Regions from separate parts of the Oleidesulfovibrio vietnamensis genome, predicted to be linked through region 2. Evidence: predicted binding sites of a transcription regulator. Region 2 holds the regulator's gene; the other holds the start of a gene.
What was found. Region 2 encodes HrcA, which represses chaperone genes, less so after heat shock. Its sites were predicted from a motif close to TGTTAGCACTCNNNNNNNNNGAGTGCTAACA; they were not measured.

Region 1: a site for HrcA is predicted at 6,026-6,056, ahead of groES (co-chaperone GroES). Genes of this name have one in related genera too.

The regions. Positions count from the first base shown of each region.
Region 1 covers NZ_AP042419.1:1,380,662-1,390,334, reverse strand. The annotation lists gene murJ (murein biosynthesis integral membrane protein MurJ) at 324-1,913, opposite strand; SAM riboswitch class I at 2,234-2,341, shown strand; gene ACZ5D1_RS06015 (hypothetical protein) at 2,527-2,799, shown strand; gene ACZ5D1_RS06010 (HAD family hydrolase) at 2,897-3,412, opposite strand; gene ACZ5D1_RS06005 (hypothetical protein) at 3,743-3,898, shown strand; gene groL (chaperonin GroEL) at 4,003-5,649, opposite strand; gene groES (co-chaperone GroES) at 5,698-5,985, opposite strand; gene ACZ5D1_RS05990 (Na+/H+ antiporter NhaC family protein) at 6,355-7,680, opposite strand; gene ACZ5D1_RS05985 (ATP-binding cassette domain-containing protein) at 7,982-9,673, opposite strand, start outside.
Region 2 covers NZ_AP042419.1:983,310-992,982, forward strand. The annotation lists gene gatA (Asp-tRNA(Asn)/Glu-tRNA(Gln) amidotransferase subunit GatA) at 1-462, opposite strand, end outside; gene gatC (Asp-tRNA(Asn)/Glu-tRNA(Gln) amidotransferase subunit GatC) at 511-795, opposite strand; gene ACZ5D1_RS04180 (ABC transporter substrate-binding protein) at 868-2,949, opposite strand; gene dnaK (molecular chaperone DnaK) at 3,037-4,950, opposite strand; gene ACZ5D1_RS04190 (nuclear transport factor 2 family protein) at 5,220-5,606, opposite strand; gene grpE (nucleotide exchange factor GrpE) at 5,915-6,499, opposite strand; gene hrcA (heat-inducible transcriptional repressor HrcA) at 6,609-7,673, opposite strand; gene ACZ5D1_RS04205 (peroxiredoxin) at 7,814-8,305, opposite strand; gene ACZ5D1_RS04210 (AsmA family protein) at 8,360-9,673, opposite strand, start outside.

The DNA of each region.
Region 1 (9,673 bases), 400 kb from region 2:
TGCATTGCCGGCTGTGCAGCGGGGGCGCACCTCGGCGCGCAACCGTAATCCCGCGACGGGTCAAACGGGAGGCACCCTATATACATATGCAGCCGCAGAGTCAAAGCCTGCGCCCCGCCGCAGAGGATTGCGCCGCGGGCGAATCGTCCCGCGCGCGGCATCTCCGGCCTGTATCAGCCGGCCCCCTGACACTTTGCACCCTGACACTTTGCACCCTGACACTTTGCACCATGACACTCTGCGCCAATGTATACAGCCCGCAAACACGCGGCCTGAACAGATTGCCGGAATAAAAGTTGCCGGGCAGGCCGAAAGTGGCGCGTTCAGGCGCGGCGCAGCACCCTGCGCAAAATGCCGGTCACCATCTGCAATGCTTCCGGCGCCACAAAACGCGCTACCCCCAGAAAAACCGCCCCAAAGGCCAGCCCGCTGAAAATCAGCCGCACAAACGCCTCCAGCAGGGGGCTGCCGGACAAAGACTGTGCCCACGGCAACACCACAGGGCCGTATATCATGGCACACCAGCCTGCGGCGCAGGCCGGCACGCACGCGGCACCGGTGCGCAGAGCCGTCTGCCCCAGTCCGGCGAACGCGGCACAGCCGTTCCTGCGCATCCATACCGTGCTCAAAGCCAGCGTGTACAACCCCACAGACAATCCTCCTGCCAGTGCCACCCCCACAGCCCCGCCCAGCGGGCCGTCCCAGCGGGCCAGCAGCCAGTACAGCGGCAGACCGCATGCTGTGGCCAGTGTACCGGTCACAGCGGGTGTCACCGTGTCCTGCCGGGCATAAAAAGCCCTGCCCACCACCTGCTGAATACCCCACAGCGGCACGGCGGCCAGCATGACCATCAGCAACGGCGCCGAAGCCTGCGTCTGTGCGGCAGTAAAGCTGCCCTGCTGAAAAATCAGTCGCATGGTCGGTTCCGCGGCTATAATCATCCACGCTGTAACCGGCAGAATGACAAGCAGCGTATTACGCAGCGCGGCCGAAAGTGTCTGCGAAAAACGTGCTTCATCACCACCGGCGGCCAGACTGGCCAGAAAAGGATACGAGGCAACGCCTGCAGCCTGCGCCACAACCCCCACCGGAACCAGCATGATACGCCGCGCGTAGTTAAGCAGACTTACGGCACCCTCTCCGGCCATCGAGCCGAAAATACGGACAAACTGCTCGTCCAGAACCACCACGGACTGCCCTATCATCAAAGGCAGTGCCAGCAGGGCAAACCGCAGCACGCTGCCATGGCGCAGCACGGCATACAGACGCAATCCGCCTGCCCGTACAGCCCATACGGGCAGGGCAAAACTGCCCAGCGCGGCACCGGCAAGCACCCCCCAGCAGAATCCTTCCATACCCGAGCGGATGCCTGCAAGCCCGCCTAGAATTATACAGGCATTATACACCAGCGGGGTAAGCGCAGGAACAGCAAACTGCCGCCGCATGTAGAGCATGGCGGTAAAACAGCTGCCTGCCAGAAAAAAAACCTGAGCGGGCAGTATAATGCGCAGAAAATATGCCAGCCGCCGTGCAGACTCCGCATCAAAACCCGGTGCGGCCAGCGCCGCAAGCCACGGGGCGGCCAGCCACGCCACCCCCGTAAGCAACGCGGCAAAAAGCGTTATCCAGCCGGTGACAGCCGAAAAAAAACGCCAGCCGTCCTGCTCGTCATGCTCAAAACGGGCTGCCAGCAGCGGAATAAGCGTGATGGAAAAATACCCGCCGGCCAGCAGGTAGTTAAGAAAATCCGGAACCACAAACGATGCGAAGTAGATATCCGACTCCAGACTGGCGCCATGAAAATAGGAAATAACTTTATCGCGTATAAGTCCCATGAACCGTGAAAGAAAAATGCTGCCGGCCATAATGGCCGCGGCCAGCCCCATCCGCTGTCTGCCTGATAATATACTCATGCGTTTGCTGCGCCTTATGCTGACAATGCTTATTAGGGGGAACAACACGGCCCGCCCGCAGCGGTTATGCCGCACCCCGCCACGTACCGCAAGCGCACTGCCACGTGATTGCTCCGTTGCGGCACCGTGTCATGAACGCGGCAAAGCCGCAGACAGCTGCCGGACGACATTGTCACAACATGCCGACTGGTTACACAACCATATAAAGTAACGCTCTCTTTGTGGCAGTGTTTCTTATCACAACTACTACTCTTTACACAAAAATCAGCTTTTCCGGATTTAGTGCTTGACTTTTTTATTCACTTTTGGAAAAAAAAGACAACTCATGAAGAGGACGAGAGGGGTCTGGCCCGATGACCGTCCGGCAACCTGCCCGCAAGGCAAGGTGCCAAAGCCAGCCACGGTGAGATGCCGCGGTGCCATGAGGTCGACAGCTGCGACCGGTACCGTTCTGCCTCTCACCATTGTGAGAGGTTTTTTTTATGCAGAGCCTTTGCTCGGCAGTGGGTGGATTTACGGAGTTTGCACGCCCACACAAAAAACAATGATGCTAAAATCCGGAAGCAATGCTTCCCGTGGTCCGCGCCGGAGCGGACACAGCAGGAGAAAACACATGAAGGATTATCTCGGACAGGCTTCAGGCAGCAACGCGCAGGGTGTTGTATACTTTTTGTACCACGATAACTGCGCCGAACAGATGCCCCGCACATATTCCGACCCTCTGGAACTGCTGGGAGACATGACCCTGCTGCGCCTTTCGGAAGAACAGAAAGCCGCCCTGCGTACCATCCTTCATCGGGAAATTGCAGAAAACGGTGCAGAAGCTGTCTGGCGCTCGCGTGCGTATCGCAAGAACATCATTCATTCTTTCGGCAGAATCGTCTAGCACAAGAGCGCTGTACATACGCCAAAGGCGAAGGGCCGGCAGGAAGGTGCTGCCGGCCCTTGTCCATACTCCCGAAAAACATCCCCGCACAACGGTTTCAGGCGCACTCCGGACTGTCAAAGCCCATATCTGCCAGCAACGCAGGCAGTTCGCGGAAATCGTGCATCGTTCTCACCAGCTCCGCCTCCCTGCGCTCTTCAGTACGCCGGTTAAACCATACTCCGCGTATGCCCAGCTGGTTGGCCCCCCAGATATCCGCCATATAGTCATCGCCCACCATCACCACGCAGCCGGCATCCAGCTTCAGGTCGCGCAGCACATGGCTCCAGAATCCGGCCTGCGGCTTGGGGCGGCCGATAAAGCGATAGGTGTAGATTCTGTCCAGCACCTGCCCCAGTCCCATGGTGTCCAAAGAAGCCCGCACCTCATGTTCTTCCGATTCCGCGGCATTGGAAGCAAGCCCCGTTGTCCAGCACGGTGCCAGACTCATGACCACTTCACGGGCATGCGGTGTGGCAGGCACGCCGGACCACCCTTTCTCCCTGCCCAAATACCACGGCATGCTCTCCATCAGCGTACCGCCCCAGTCAAACAGCAGCGCTCGTTTATGCATTGTCGCCTCCTCGGCTTTCAGTGCCCGCGTCGGGGCATCGCGTCAAGCCTGCGGCAGTCATGATGTCTGCACGGCAGGACACGGCACAGCGGGGCGCTCCGGCATACCATAACGGAAAGCATGGGCGTGAAGATGCGGCGGCAGCCGCCCCCTGCCCTTCAGATAGCCGCATCAGAAGATCACCATCGTCACGTCTGCCCGGAATGCACCGACTGCCCATAATGCCCTGACTGCACTGACGGTTCTGGCTGCCTGAGCGAAACAGGACAGAAGCCCCGCCCCGGCACGCCCCTGAAAATCCGCACAGGGTCGATACCCGCGTGGCACCCCATGAGTACACCCACGAGTACACCCCACGATTACCCCCCCACGATTACCCCCATGATCTGGCCGCTGCATTGCAGCATACGGGCAGTGCACACCGGCACTGACTTTCAGGTGGTGGCGGGCATGCCGCGGTACGCGGACAGACAGGACGACAGGTAAGAACGTCGGGCAGCAGAAACAACAAAAGCGCACAGCGAACGCAAAAAAAGGGCCGGAGTAAACTCCGGCCCTGAAGGTTCGGTTGGTGCGACCAGTCGTAGCGACTAGTACATGCCGCCCATACCGCCCATGCCGCCCATGCCGCCCATGGCGGGAGCAGCGGGAGCGTCTTCTTTGGGCTTTTCTGCAATGGCGCACTCGGTGGTGAGCAGCAGAGAAGCAACGGAAGCGGCGTTCTGCAGAGCGATACGGCTTACCTTTTTGGGGTCGATAACGCCGGCGGCGATGAGGTCTTCGAACTCACCGGTGGCAGCGTTAAAGCCGAAAGCGTCTTTGCCTTCCTTCACCTTTTCGCAGATGATGGAGCCTTCGAAACCGGCGTTGGCAGCAATCTGACGCAGGGGCTCTTCGATTGCGCGGCGGATGATGGTGACACCTGCTGCTTCGTCGTCATCAGCGGGCTTCACGTCGTCCAGCACCTTGCAGCAACGGACCAGAGCGGTACCGCCACCGGGGACGATGCCTTCTTCCACTGCAGCGCGGGTAGCGTTCAGAGCGTCTTCCACGCGGTCTTTCTTTTCCTTCATTTCGGTTTCGGTAGCTGCGCCCACATTGATCACGGCAACACCGCCGACGATCTTTGCCAGACGTTCCTGCAGCTTTTCACGATCGTAATCGGAGGAAGTTTCTTCGATCTGAGCGCGGATCATTTTCACGCGGGCCTTGATGGCTTCGCTTTCACCGGCGCCGTCAACGATGGTGGTGTTTTCTTTGTCCACCACGATGCGCTTTGCGTTACCCAGATCGGCAACGGTGGCGTTTTCAAGCTTGATGCCCATTTCTTCGGAGATCACACGGCCGCCGGTAAGGGTGGCGATGTCTTCGAGCATGGCCTTGCGGCGTTCGCCGAAGCCGGGAGCCTTGACGGCCACAACCTGCAGGGTGCCGCGCAGCTTGTTCACAACCAGAGTGGCCAGAGCTTCGCCGTCCACATCTTCAGCGATGATCACGAGCGGACGGTTCATCTTGGCAACCTGCTCAAGCACGGGCAGCATGTCTTTCATGCTGGAAATCTTCTTCTCGTTGATGAGAATCAGAGGCTCGTCCATTTCGCAGACCATCTTTTCAGGATCGGTCACGAAGTAGGGGGACAGGTAGCCGCGGTCGAACTGCATGCCTTCCACGACTTCGAGAGTGGTTTCGAGGCCTTTGGCTTCTTCAACGGTGATAACGCCTTCCTTGCCCACTTTGCTCATGGCTTCGGCAATGATGTTGCCGATGGTGGTGTCGGAGTTGGCGGAAATGGTGCCGACCTGAGCAATTTCCTTCTGGTCGCGGGTGGGCTTTGCAAGGTTGCCCAGTTCCTTCACCAGAGCTTCAACGGCCTTGTCCACGCCACGCTTGATGGCCATGGGGTTACGGCCTGCGGCCACCAGCTTTACGCCTTCTTTGTAGATGGCCTGAGCCAGAATGGTTGCAGTGGTGGTGCCGTCACCGGCGATGTCGGAGGTTTTGGAAGCAACTTCCTTAACCATCTGAGCGCCCATGTTTTCGAACTTGTCTTCCAGCTCGATTTCCTTGGCTACGGAAACACCGTCCTTGGTGATGACGGGTGCGCCGAAGGACTTTTCGATGACAACGTTACGGCCTTTGGGGCCGAGGGTCACCTTGACAGCGTTGGCCAGTTTGTCCACGCCGCGGGCCAGTCTTTCACGGGCCTTGGTATCAAAAACGATTTCTTTGGAAGCCATATTTCTTCTCCTCCTGAAAGGATAGGACTAAGTCAGTGGGAAAGTCAGTTACTGAATGATAGCCAGAATGTCGTCTTCACGCATGACCAGATGGTCAACGCCGTCCAGCTTCACTTCGGTGCCTGCGTACTTGTTGAACAGCACCACGTCGCCGGTCTTCACGGTCATGGCAATTACCTTGCCGTCGTCTGCGGTCTTGCCGGGGCCGACTGCGATCACTTCACCACGGGAAGGCTTTTCCTTCGCGGTGTCGGGAATGTACAGGCCGCCTGCGGTCTTTTCTTCGGACTCAAGGCGCTTAACCAGCACACGATCGTTCAAAGGCTTCAGGTTCATACTCTCCTAACCTCCAGATTATTTAACTCTTTTTGCCCTTTTTTAGCACTCTCTTCACGCGAGTGCCAAAGGAAAGCAGCACATTCACCCACGCACCTGCGGGGGCAGACACGTTAAAAAGCGGCCGGGCAGCCGCGGATGAAGCACCGCATGTTATTCCAATTACCGCAACATGCAGCGGTGCTTAGCTGCAGGGATAATAATCCCCGTTTCCGGTTTGAAAAGGGGTAAATTGCATTTTTTTTGCGGGCACAGCCCCTCAAAGATGTTAACACTCTGTTTTTCAAAATTATTTTTTTATATTTTCCATAAAAAAATGCCACCCCGGGCGGGGGGTGGCACATACACATTCAGGAACAATTCCTGATATTAAGATTTAATCCGGGGCCTGCCCGTCATGATGGCCAGCAGCCCCACAACGGCAAGAATAAAGCAGTAGTAGTTACCGCCGACAACTTCCAGCGGCGATATGCCCGCTATGGAACCGGCAAGCAGCACCTGCGCCGCGTACGGCATGATTCCTTGAAAAACACAGGAGAAAATATCAAGTATGCTTGCGCTGCGGCGGGGGTCTATGCCGTTCTTGTCGGCAATCTCTTTTGCCAGACCGCCGGAAAGAATGATGGCCACGGTGTTGTTTGCCGTGCAGGCATCCGCCACCGAGACAAGCCCCGCAATGCTCAACTCGCCGGTACGGGCCTGATTGTCGCTACGCGAGCGTGCAGTAAGCGCATCTATACGGCCCAGCAGCCACTTGATACCGCCCTGCACTCTGATCAGTTCGCCCAGACCGCCGATCAGCATGGAAAGAACCATGATTTCCTGCATTCCCTTGAAGCCGTTAAAAATGTCCTGCGAAAATCCTATCAGCGAATATTCCGGCATTGTCAGCAGCCCCACAGCGCCCGTAAACACGATGCCGCACGCCAGCACCACAAAGACGTTTACCCCGGCCACGGCCATGCCCAGAATAACCATATAGGGAAGCGCTTTGATAACGCTGTAATCACCGGAAACAGTCACCGCGCCGTCGGCACCCAGCAGGGCGAATCCGGCCACTGCCAGCACGGCCGCGGGCAGGGCTATGTACAGGTTTACACGGAATTTATCTTTCATCTCGCAGCCCTGCGTACGCGTGGCGGCGATGGTGGTATCAGAAATCATGGAAAGGTTGTCGCCGAACATGGCGCCGCCCAGCACAGCGCCCATAAGCAGCGGCAGGCCGATGGTTGTCTGTTCGCCCACGCCCACGGCAATAGGGGCAATGGCGGCTATGGTGCCCATGGATGTGCCCATGGCAGTGGAGACAAAAGCCCCGATAAGAAACAGGCCGGGCAGCACAAAGGCCGGCGGCACAAGATCAAGCCCGAGATTGACCGTGGAACTGACGCCGCCGATGGCCGTAGCCACCGAAGCAAAGGCACCGGCAAGCAGATAGATGAGGCACATGGTGATGATGTTGCCGTCACCCACGCCGCTGATGAAAACCCCGAGCTGCTTGTCCAGACGCTGGCCGCCGCGCAGTTTGCCCAGCAGCAGGCTGAAGGCGATGGCAGGCAGTATGGCTACGGCGGCGGACAGCTGGTAAAAAGCCATTTTCGTGCCGTTGGCCGTCAGCACGGCACCGGTGCCGATAAACAGCGCAAGAAAAAACACAAGCGGCAGCAGGGCCGAAAAAGACGGTTTACTGTTCAAGGTGGTATCCTCCCCCGTTCAGGAATGGCAACGCGGCAGCCCCTTCACTGCTGCTCGCCGGTCGGCGCAACCGGAGCGCTGGCACGATGATGACACACGCCGTGAATCACTATATCAAACTAAGTTGATAAACTGATATATGAGCACTGCCCCCCTGTCAATGAAAAAGCCGCTCCGGAACACCGGAACGGCCACAGGGGATTTTTTGATACAAAAGCAATGGCAATGCGCCATGGCGCATGCGCGCACGGGTGGATGTCAGAACCATGCTCCTGCCCGTGCCGCCCGCGCAGCAGAACCGTTACTGACCGGGCATGCCGCGCAGGTCGGCGGCACGCTGTTCCGCCTCTTCCCAGCGGGTCAGCAGCTCCATGAGTTCTTCTTCAATGGCGGGCAGCCTTGCGGAAAGCACGGCAAAGCGCTCTGGATTGCCGGTATACAATGCAGGGTCTGACAGTTCGGCTTCCGCGGCCGCCTGCTCTTTTTCCAGCGCTTCCATGCGGAGCGGCAGTTCCTGCAGTTCTTCTTCCAGCTGTTTCAGTTCGCGCTGTTCATTAAACGTCAGCTTGCGCGGTTTTTCCTGCTGCCGCTCCGTTCTGGACTGCCGGGAGGCTGCAGGCTTTTCTTCCTGCACCGGCTGCGGGCGCTGGCGCAGCCAGTCATCGTAGCCGCCCACATATTCATTCACGCACCCGCCGCCCTCGAATGCCAGCGTAGAGGTCACCACATTGTTCAGAAAAGCTCTGTCGTGGCTGACGATGAGCACGGTACCCGAATATTCACCCAGCAGTTCCTCCAGCAGCTCCAGCGTTTCCATGTCCAGATCGTTGGTGGGTTCGTCCATCACCAGCAGGTTGGAAGGACGCGCAAACAACCTGGCCAGCAGCAACCTGTTGCGCTCGCCACCCGAAAGCACTTTTACCGGCAGCATGGTCCGCTCCGGTTCAAAAAGAAATTCTTTCAGATATCCCACCACGTGCTTGCGCACGCCGTTGATCTCCAGGGTGTCGTTACCGCCTGCCACGCTTTCGCGTACGCTGGCCTCATCATCCAGAACATTGCGCAGCTGGTCAAAATAGGCGATTTCCAGTCTGGTGCCGTGCCGGATGCTGCCGCAGTCCGGCTTCAGATCGCCCAGCAGCAGCCGCAGCAGCGTTGTCTTACCCGCTCCGTTGGGGCCGATGATGCCCACTTTGTCGCCTCTGGTAACCAGCACCGAGGCATCGCGGATGACCGGCGCCGTGCCTGCCGGAGCGTCGGGCCAGGTGTAGGATATGCCGTCAGCCTCGATAACCAGCTTGCCGCTGCGTTCAGCCTCCTGCATCTGCATGGTCACGGTGCCCTGCCGCTCACGGCGCTTTCTCCGCTCGTCCCGCATGGCCTGCAGCGCGCGTACACGCCCCATGTTTCTGGTACGCCGAGCCTTTATGCCCTGCCGGATCCACACTTCTTCCTGCGCCAGCTTTTTATCAAAGTTGGCCCATTCCTTTTCCTCTATTTCCAGCTGGGCCTGTTTGCGCTCCAGAAAGGTGTCATAATCACAGCTCCAGTCGGCCATGCGGCCCCTGTCCAGCTCGATGATGCGTTTTGCCACCCTGCCCAGAAAGGCCCTGTCGTGTGTCACAAACACAAGCGCTCTGGCCCTGCGCAGCAGAAAATCTTCAAGCCATGCTATGGAACTGATGTCCAGATGGTTTGTGGGTTCGTCCAGCAGCAGCAGGTCCGGATCGCTGACCAGTGCGCGTGCCAGCATGGCACGGCGTTTCATCCCGCCAGAAAGACACGAAAAATCGGCATACGGATCAAGCTGAAGGTGGTTGAGCGCGCTCATGATGTCGCCATGCCGCTCCCAGCCGGAGGCAGCATCCACCGCGGCCTGAGCGGCAGAAACCATGCCGTCGTCGTCCGCGGTTCCGGTCTGGCGCATGGCCCCGTGAAATGCGGCCAGCGCCCTGCCTTCTTCGCCCAGCCCCCCGCATACCACGGAATAGAC
Region 2 (9,673 bases):
GGACGAACCGCCGGGTACTCTTTGCAGGTCCCACGGGTTGTGGGTGGTTTTAAATGCCGACTTTTCGGTGGAAGACCCCATGGCGAATTCATCCATGTTGGTCTTTGCCAGAATGACGGCACCTGCATCTTTAAGGCGCGACACGGCGGCGGCATCAAAAAAAGGCACGTAATTTTCCAGTATGCGCGAGCCGCAGGTGGTGGCAACACCGCTGGTGCTCAGTACATCCTTGACGGTGACGGGCACGCCCCACAGGGGTTTGGCGGGGTCATAACCCGCGGCGTCCATGGCCCGGGCTTCGGCCAGCGCTTCTTCGCAGCGGGTGGCCAGCAGCGCGTGCACTGCCGGTTCGGTAGCTTCGATGCGGTCTATGCATGCTCTGACGGCCTCTTCGGCTGTCAGTGTGCCCTGTGCCAGCGCGGCGGCGGTTTCAGTAAGTGTCTGTGCGTATATCTGGGCCATGAATGGTCATCCTTGGGTATGATTCTGGATTACGGTCTGCTGAAGGAATTAAACAATGCGCGGCACGATGAAGAAGGTGCCGTCTTCTTCGGGGGCATTGGCCAGCACCTGTTCGCGTGAACAGTGCCGCTGCACCTCGTCTTCCCTGTATACCGTGGCATGCTGCACAGGGCTGTACAGCGGGGCTACCCCGTCTGTGTCCACTTCGTTCAGGGTGTCCATATATTCCAGAATCTGGGCGAACTGTCCGGCGAACAGTTCTTTCTTGTCTTCGTCCAGCTGCAGGCGGGCAAGACCGGCAATGGCCGCCACCTGTTCCTTTGAAATGCTCATGCGTCGTATCTCCTGCCGGTGCGGGCGGACGGCAGGGCCGCCCGTCTTTGCCGGTGCGTGTCTGTCATAACGTTAGTTGCCGGCTTTTTGCTGGCGCAGTATTTCAAGCCGCTGATTGTGCCGTTCGCGGACCCGCTTGAGCCTGCTGGCAAAAGCGTCTTTGTCCAGCGGCACGGCGCCGTCAGCGGAAGGCTGAAACAGAAACAGTTTCTGCGAAGCGTGCCCGCCGGCATCCCACCGGATGGGGGCCATGCTGAAATCCATCATCTGCGCTTCGGCGATGCGGGCGTTGACCGTGGCGGCGTCTGCCGTATCTTTCAGGCCGAGGCGCGCCCCGAAGCGGACAAAATCATACCCGAGTCCCGACCAGAAATCAGGAGTACCTGTGCCTGCCTCCTGCATGCCTTCGGCAAGCTGGCGCGCGGCGGGGCTTTCCAGATGGGGGTTCCACGCATCGGGAAAGACGGCAAGCCCGAGATTGCGCACATCGACGTTGTTTTTGGCCGCCAGAGTGCGTCCCCACAGGCTTGACCCCAGCAGCACCAGCCGGTCTTCCTGATAAAAGAAAAAGTAGGGAATCAGCACTTCGGTTGCTTTCCAGCCGTCGGGCAGAAACACGGCCTGAAAGGGGGTGTCGGGCGGCAGAGCGTCCTTTGCGCCGGCCGCACCAAGGAATCTGCGGACAGATTCGCCCCATGAGGTGACATCCGCCGGGTTGTATGATGCATGATGCAGACCTACACCCTGCGTTGCAGCCTGCTGCGAGAAAAGATCACGCATTCTCCTGCCGAAGGCTTCTTCCGGCACCATGACTCCCATGGAGTCGATGCCCAGTCCGCTTACGGCGAACTGCAGCAGCGCGTCTGTCTGGTCTGTGGCGGCAGGAAAAAAGCGCCATGCCTGTGTGCCTTCGACTCCCTGATCCAGAGAGGCCAGAAATGTGAAGAACACGTGGTTGCCGGTCAGTCCCTGCCGCTGCGCTGTCTGGAATATATCGGACCGCAGCGGGCCGCCGACCAGTGTGTATCCTGCGGGCAGCTGCTTCAGTTCCTTTTCCCAGCCGGTGGCGTCGGTATTGATGATGCGCAGGCTCAGGTTCATGCCGTCCTGTGCCATCTGCCATTGTGCGGTGCCGGCACCGCGGGCCACCTTCCAGCCGATGCCGCTGTAAGGACCTGTCAGCGGCAGACACAGGGCTATGCCCTGTTCCGGCCTGCCGTATTGCTGTTCCAGCGGCGCCAGTATGCTGTCTGCCAGTCCTTCGGAAGCAAGCTTTGCATGTGCGCGCAGATAAGCCAGCGACTGCCAGGCCTGCGGCCATGTGGCCGTGTCGGCTGCCAGTCTGCGGGCCTGCTCCAGTGCTATGACCGCATAGGGGAAGCGCGGGGTGTTGTCTGCCGTCAGTGTGTCGGAAAGCTGCTTCAGCGCAGCCGCATCGGCGCGGCCGAGGTCGGCGAAAAGACGCTTTTCCAGTTCCGCGCGCACTGCATTGTCGGGCGCTTGCAGCCAGATACCTTCCAGCTGCACTGCGGCGTCCTGTGCGGCTTCATCGCGGATGAGCAGCCGGGCCAGAGTCAGGGCGGCGTCGATGCGCAGCGTCCACGGAGCGGCAGCGTCTCCGGCAACGGCTGCCGCGGTTTCCTGAGCCTGTGCGCTGTCTTTCATGTGGTGCACGGCCGCGCGCCATGCCTGCCGCCAGGGCTGCATGGTCCGGGCGTCTTCTCCCTGCAGCCGTGCCGCGGCACGCCATTGTTCCAGCGCATCCAGCGCCAGATGGGCATGATTGTTGGCAGCTGCGCTCAGCGCAAAGAGTTCAAGCACGCGCAGGCGTTCTTTAAGTGTCAGGGTGTCGCTGTCCAGCAGACTTTTGGTCAGGCGCTCGCTGCGTGCGTAGTCGCCGCCGCTGTAAGCCTGTGCAGCGTCGGAAAGCAGATCATCAGCCACCGGAACTGTTGTCTGTTCGGGCGGGGTAAGAACCTTTTTTGAAACACAGCCGGATGAAAAGGCGATCATGGCCGCCATCAGCATGGCGGCGACAAAGGCGGACCGGCGGAAGAATGGGGTATGGCGCATCGGAGTAGCTGTCCGTAAGGTTTCTGCCGGCAGCGGAGTCCGGCTTTCAGAATAAAAAGAGGCCTGGATGATATCGGTCATGAAAAAGGCCTGACCCGCGGAAATGCGGATCAGGCCAAGCTAATCATGTTCCGGCCGGAATGCAAGGCCGGAGCGCGTCACCCCGCGCTAGTTCTTTACTTCGGTGTAGTCGGCATCCACCACATCTTCGTCCTGAGATGCCTTTGCTCCGGCGTCACCGGCTCCGGCTTCTGCGCCTGCGGCACCCTGAGCACCGGCCTGCTGCTGTGCATACAGCTTTTCAGCCAGCTTGTGCGATGCCTGCGAAAGCTCGTCGGTAGCCTTTTTAATGGCGTCCACATCGCTGCCTTCCATGGCGGTCTTCAGCGCTGCGGTTTTGTCTTCGATTTCCTTTTTCAGGTCGGCTTCCAGCTTGTCACCAAGGTCGCTCAGCGACTTTTCGGTGGTGTAGATAAGCGAGTCGGCCTGATTGCGGGCTTCGATGAGTTCTTTCTTCTTTTTGTCTTCATCGGCATGCGCTTCCGCTTCTTTGACCAGATTCTGGATTTCGTCTTCGGAAAGACCGGAAGAAGCAGTGATACGGATGGACTGCTCTTTGCCGGTGCCGAGGTCTTTAGCGGAAACGTTTACAATACCGTTGGCGTCAATGTCGAAGCTGACTTCAATCTGAGGCATACCGCGCGGTGCGGCGGGAATGCCGGTCAGTTCAAAGCGGCCCAGAGTCATGTTGTCGGACGCCATGGGACGTTCACCCTGCATCACATGGATGGACACCGAAGGCTGGTTGTCCGCGGCGGTGGTGAATGTCTGGCTCTTCTTGGTCGGAATGGTGGTGTTGCGCTCGATAAGGCGCGTGAACACTCCGCCCAGAGTTTCGATACCCAGCGAAAGCGGGGTCACGTCGAGCAGCAGCACGTCCTTGACGTCACCTGCCAGAATGCCGCCCTGAATGGCTGCACCCATGGAGACAACTTCATCGGGGTTCATGGAACGGTTGGGTTCCTTGCCGAAGAAGTCAGCAACTTTTTTCTGCACCAGCGGCATACGGGTCATACCGCCCACCAGAACCACTTCGTCCACTTCAGAAGCGGAAAGACCGGCATCGGACAGTGCTTTGCGGCAGGGTTCGATGGTGCGTTCCACCAGATCTTCCACCAGCTTTTCCAGCTTTGCGCGCGAAAGCTTGATCATCAGGTGCTTGGGACCGGTCTGGTCGGCAGTGATGAACGGCAGGTTGATTTCCGTTTCCATGGAGGTGGAAAGGTCTTTTTTGGCTTTTTCTGCTGCTTCCTTCAGACGCTGCAGAGCCATGCGGTCGCGGGAAAGATCTATGCCGTTTTCGCGGCGGAATTCTTCCACAAGGTAGTTGATGACACGCTGGTCGAAGTCTTCGCCGCCGAGAAAGGTGTCGCCGTTGGTGGCGCGCACTTCAACCACGTTGTCGCCCACTTCCAGAATGGAAATGTCGAAAGTGCCGCCGCCGAGGTCGAATACGGCGATTTTTTCGTTGGCTTTTTTGTCAAAACCATATGCCAGCGAAGCAGCCGTGGGTTCGTTGATGATACGTTTGACATCAAGACCGGCTATGCGGCCTGCGTCCTTGGTGGACTGGCGCTGCGAGTCGTTGAAGTAAGCGGGCACGGTGATGACGGCTTCGGTCACGGTTTCGCCCAGATAGGCTTCCGCGTCGGCTTTCAGCTTTGCCAGCACCATGGCGGAAACTTCGGCGGGGCTGTACTTGCGGCCTTCGATTTCCACATAGGCGTCGCCGTTGGGACCTGCCACGATCTGGTAGGGGGAATGTTCCTTCCAGCGGGCCACTTCGGGGGCGTCGGCCTTGCGGCCCATCAGACGCTTGATGGCAAAAACCGTGCGTTCGGGGTTGGTCACGGCCTGACGTTTTGCAATGTCACCCACAAGGCGTTCCTTGTCGGTAAAGCCCACCACGGAAGGTGTGGTGCGTCCGCCTTCGGGGTTGGTGATGCACTTGGGGTCCTTGCCTTCCATGATGTAGACACAGGAGTTGGTGGTCCCAAGGTCGATACCAATAATCTTGCCCATTATACTAATCCTCCTCAAGAGATCGATATTGAATCTGCCGGCTCTGCGGCGGTGAATTTTTCGTTTCGAGGGAAAATTAAGACTGTTTTTCAGACGGGCAAGGGGCGGGATGCTTTTTTTTTGCACAAAAGCGGGATGTTGACGTGTTTTTGGCGGAATATATGCCGTGTATACGGCATGTTGAGGAAATGCCGCTTTTTGTTTCGCAAACAGGGCCTGCCCTAACATGCCGGTATTGCAGGGCCTGCACGGTATGCCGCGGCTGCCCGCTAAGAAGGAAAGGAAAAGTGCGTCTGCAGCAGCAGCCAGTTGCCGTCATAGCACTTGAGTACTGCGGACAGGCGCAGGGCCACATGCACCTCTTCCTGTCCGAGGGCGAACAGCGCACGGCAGGCGGCCACCACCCAGCCGGTGTCGCCTTCTGTTCCGGCATGGTGCCATACTATGTCTATTTCCGCCCTGTCGAATGACAGAAAGTCGGTGGCCAGCCCTTGGCGCATGGCATCGGGGCCCACGTAGTTCTGTTCTCTGTCGGTGCCGATGGCGGCAATGGCCTGAGAAGGGGCATAGCACGCGACCACGTCTTCCACGTGCCGTGCGGTGTACGCGGCGATAAAGCTGTGTATGCGGTCCAGCGGTGCGGTAGCTGCGTTCATGGCGACCTCCGGATGAGAGCTTTTTATCAGCCATACGCTGTTTGTGCGAATTATGCCAGCCCGACGCAGGCTGCGGGCCGGAAGTCTGCCGGAACCTGTCCGCTGCGGTGTATGGCGGAAAGAGCTGTGGTGCGGGGCGGGGGACGTATGGCGGCAGCGCAGCGGATATGGCGCGGCCCAGTGCCGCGGAAGCTGAAAACCGGCAGCCGGAATAAAGCGCGGCCTGCGGTGCGTCAGTGCGCACCGCAGGCCGCGGTGTTGAAACTGTATGAGTCTTTGCGGGAAGTGACCGGACGGAACAGCGCGGATCAGGCGCTGACAGTGACTTTGGCGGGGCGCAGCAGGCGCTCCTTGAGGCGGTATCCACGCTGCATGACGGCGATGATGGTGCCTGATTCCGTGCCGGGAGCCTCTTCCTTGCTTACGGCCTCGTGCAGAGCGGGGTCAAAGGGCTGGCCTTTTTCGCCCACGGGCTGCAGGCCGTGACCTGCCAGCGCGTCCAGAAAGAGCTTGCGGGTCATTTCCACACCCACTGCCATGTTTTTGCAGGCGGGGTCGGATGAACCGTACTGCAGGGCAAGGTCAAGGTGGTCAAGAGTGGGCAGCAGGTCGGAAAGCACTTTTTCCGCGGCATATTTCAGATGTTCTTCACGTTCGCGTTCCAGCCGTTTTTTCACGTTTTCCAGCTCGGCCAGTGCACGCAGGCGGATGTCTTCGGCCTTCTGGTGTTCGTCACATGCCGGACAGACTCGTTCCCTGCACAGGGCTGCCACTTCTTCGCCGGTCAGCGCGTCAGCGGCGCCCTGTGCCGCCTCCTGCTCCGCACCGCGGGCGGCTTCGGCAGCCAGTTCTTCGTTTTCTGCAGGTATGTCACGGGTTTCGTCGTTCGCCATTTTTGAAGAATCTCCTTTATATTCAAAACATCGGCATAGCCGTCATGATGCGCGTACAGAACGCCCCCGCCGGAGCGGGCACGTTTCAGAACAGCAGGGCGGCTGCGGCTCAGTCCGAATGTTCGGTGCCGAACCTGTCCTGCAACAATGTAGTAAGGGTCTTTGAGATACAGTCAACTACCGGCAGTACCTGCCGGTAGTTCATGCGCAGCGGGCCCAGCACGCTGACAACCCCTGCGGGAGAGGCCTGCTGCAGTCCCCCGTACGGGGCGGAAACCACGCTGCACCCCAGAGGCGCGGTGCCTTCGTTTTCGTCTTCCTGTCCGAAGCTGACCGTCACCGAATCGCTCAGTATGGCTTTGTCCAGCAGTTCCAGAATGCTGTTGCGTTCTTCAAGCAGCGCCAGCATGTCGCGTATGCGGGTATGGTCTGTAAATTCCGCCTGATCAAGCATGTTCAGCGTACCGTTGACAAAGACCTCGCGGTCGTCGTCCATATGCTCGAAAGCCAGTCGGGCCAGTCCGAGAGCGCGGAAATACAGCGCTTCAAGATGCGCTTCCGCCGCCTGCAGTTCGCGCGCCACACGCACCCGTGCCTGAGACAGCGTAAGCCCTTTACAGTATTCATTCAGGTAGTTGCCGTAGCGTACCAGTTCGTCCTGCGTTACCGGTGTTTCCACGCTCAGCACATGATTGCGCACCAGCCCGCCTTCCAGTACCAGTACGGTGAGCACCAGCGTGTCACTGATTTTAACAAAATCAATGGTATGCCAGCGCACTTCGTCTCTGCTGGGGGCCAGCACAACGGCCACCTGACGTGAGTGTGCCGAAAGCATGCGCGAAGCCTCGCGCAGCATGTCGGATATTTCCAGTCCGTGGGTTGTCAGTTCGTTGAGAATGGCTGAACGCTCGTCGCGGGAAAGGGGCCGCGTTTTGAGCAGTGCGTCAAGATACAGCCGGAACCCGCGCGCTGTGGGAATGCGTCCCGCCGAGGCATGCGGCTGCGAAAGATACCCCTTGTCAGTCAGTTCGGCCATGGTATTGCGCATGCTGGCGGCGGAAAGCCGCAGGCCGGAGCGTCTGGCCACGGAAACAGACCCCACTGGGGCGGCCGTGGCGATGTAGCGCTCTATGATGGTGGCCAGAATTTCGGCCTCTCTGTGTGCCAGATTCATGCGTTTCTCCCGTGGAGCAGGGCCATGGATGACAGGCCGGCAGCGCCGTCCGCATCATGCAGACAGCCCGGAAGGTTGTCTTATGACTGCCTGAAGCGGTAACAACGGGGGAGCCACCTGTCAAGGCGGATAACCGCAACCTATGAATCCGCAAGGAGTTCCAGTGCGTCCAGTACTGCGGCGGCATGACCGTCCACGGTTACGGGCGACCATACGCGGCGCAGTATGCCTGCCGGGTCGATGAGAAATGTGGACCGCACAATGCCCGGCGATTCTTTGCCGTAGCTCTTTTTCATGCGGTAAACACCGTATGCAGAGGCCGCATCTTTTTCCTTGTCGGACAGCAGCGTAACGGCAAGTTCCTGTTTCTGCGCAAAATTACACAGCGATTTCAACGAATCAGGGCTGACACCAACCACGGTGCAGCCCAGCGCCTCAAACCGCGGCAGCAGATCAGTGAAGTCTTTGCCTTCGGGCGTGCAGCCGGGGGTGTTTGCCCGCGGGTAAAAATACAGCACAAGCCACCTGCCGTTGAAAGACTGCAGGGTATGCGTGGTTCCGTCCTTGTCTGCCAGTGCGAAATCGGGGGCGGGCGAACCTTCTGCCGGCATGCCGGCCGGTGTGACGGACATGGGTGTTCTCCTTGTTTGTCCGCCGCGATGTAAAAGACTGCGCGGCGGTGTCTGCTACCTTGAAGCGGGTCTGCCGAACATCTGCCGTAGCAGACCGCCCACATCTTCCAGCGTTTCAATTCCGGTATCGGCCGGTTTTTTCAGCAGGTTGCCGACACCTTTTAAAATGTTTCCTGTAAATCCGGCCACATCCAGCCCGTATGACGGCGCTGCAAGCGGCCCTGTGATGCTGACGGGAATAACGGGCAGCCCTGTTACATGCAGTCGGGCCTGATAGTTCACGGTGCCCGACGGCAGATCGGCCCAGCCCGCCCCCGTGCCGCTCAGGTCGTAGGAGGTGAGTTTCATGTCATTGTTTGTCACCCTGCCGGAAACAATGTCAAATGTGCCGGTCAGGCTGTCGAAACGCTGCTGTCTGGCGGCCTTGTCCAGACGTTTGACCTGACTTTCCTGCCGCAGGTGGGACGAGGCTTCCGCGGGAACTATCTGTACGCCGTGTACAACCCCTTCGGTGAGTGACACCGATCCGTTGCCGGACAGCGACGGCGCAAGGGCAGCCCACTGCAGGCCTTTTCCCTGAACGTTCATTCTGGTCTGCAGTATGCCTGAAAGCAGCTTTCTGCCCGCCAGCACGGTCACGGGTTGTTCCACCTGCAGACCGGAAACGTGCAGTGCGCCGCGCACAACCGGCAGGGCGGCGGTGGTGTCTGCACCGGCGCTCAGGGTCACGCGTCCGCCGTAAGCTGCCATGTCCAGCGGGTCGATGCGCAGTACGCCGTCAGCGGCGAGGGCACGGGCAGTCAGGCCGGTCACTTCCAGCCCGCGGGCCTGCAGTGTGCCTATGCTCACGTTGCCGTCCAGCCGGAGCCTGCGCAGCCGTTCGCGAGATGCGGCGTCAGCGCCGGTGGTGTCTGTTCCGCCGGCTTGCGGCGCAACAGACTGTGCAGCGGGTGCAGTGCCGGGCATGGTGCTCTGCCGCCGGTCAGCTTTGCCGGACGCGGGCTTGCCGGACGCCGACTTGCCGGTCTGCTGCGGCTCGGCGTTTTTCATGCTCTGTTCCTGCGGCAGGTACATGTCCAGATTCACCTTGTCTGCGGCCAGCGCAAACCGGATATCAGGGGACACTCCCGGCACCAGCGTGGCATTGCCGGAAAAGGCGGTCTTGTCGAGACGCCCCGTCAGCCTGTGCACGGTCAGCCTGTCGGCTGCTGCGGTCAGATTGATATCTGCCTGCAGTGCAAGGGCTGTATCATCCGGCAGTTGCAGCGGCATGCCCAGCTGTTCCAGCGTGCGGCGCAGGGGCGATTCCGCATGGATCGATACCTGCACCGCATTGCGCATCAGGTCGGCCGAAATCGTGCCTGTGAG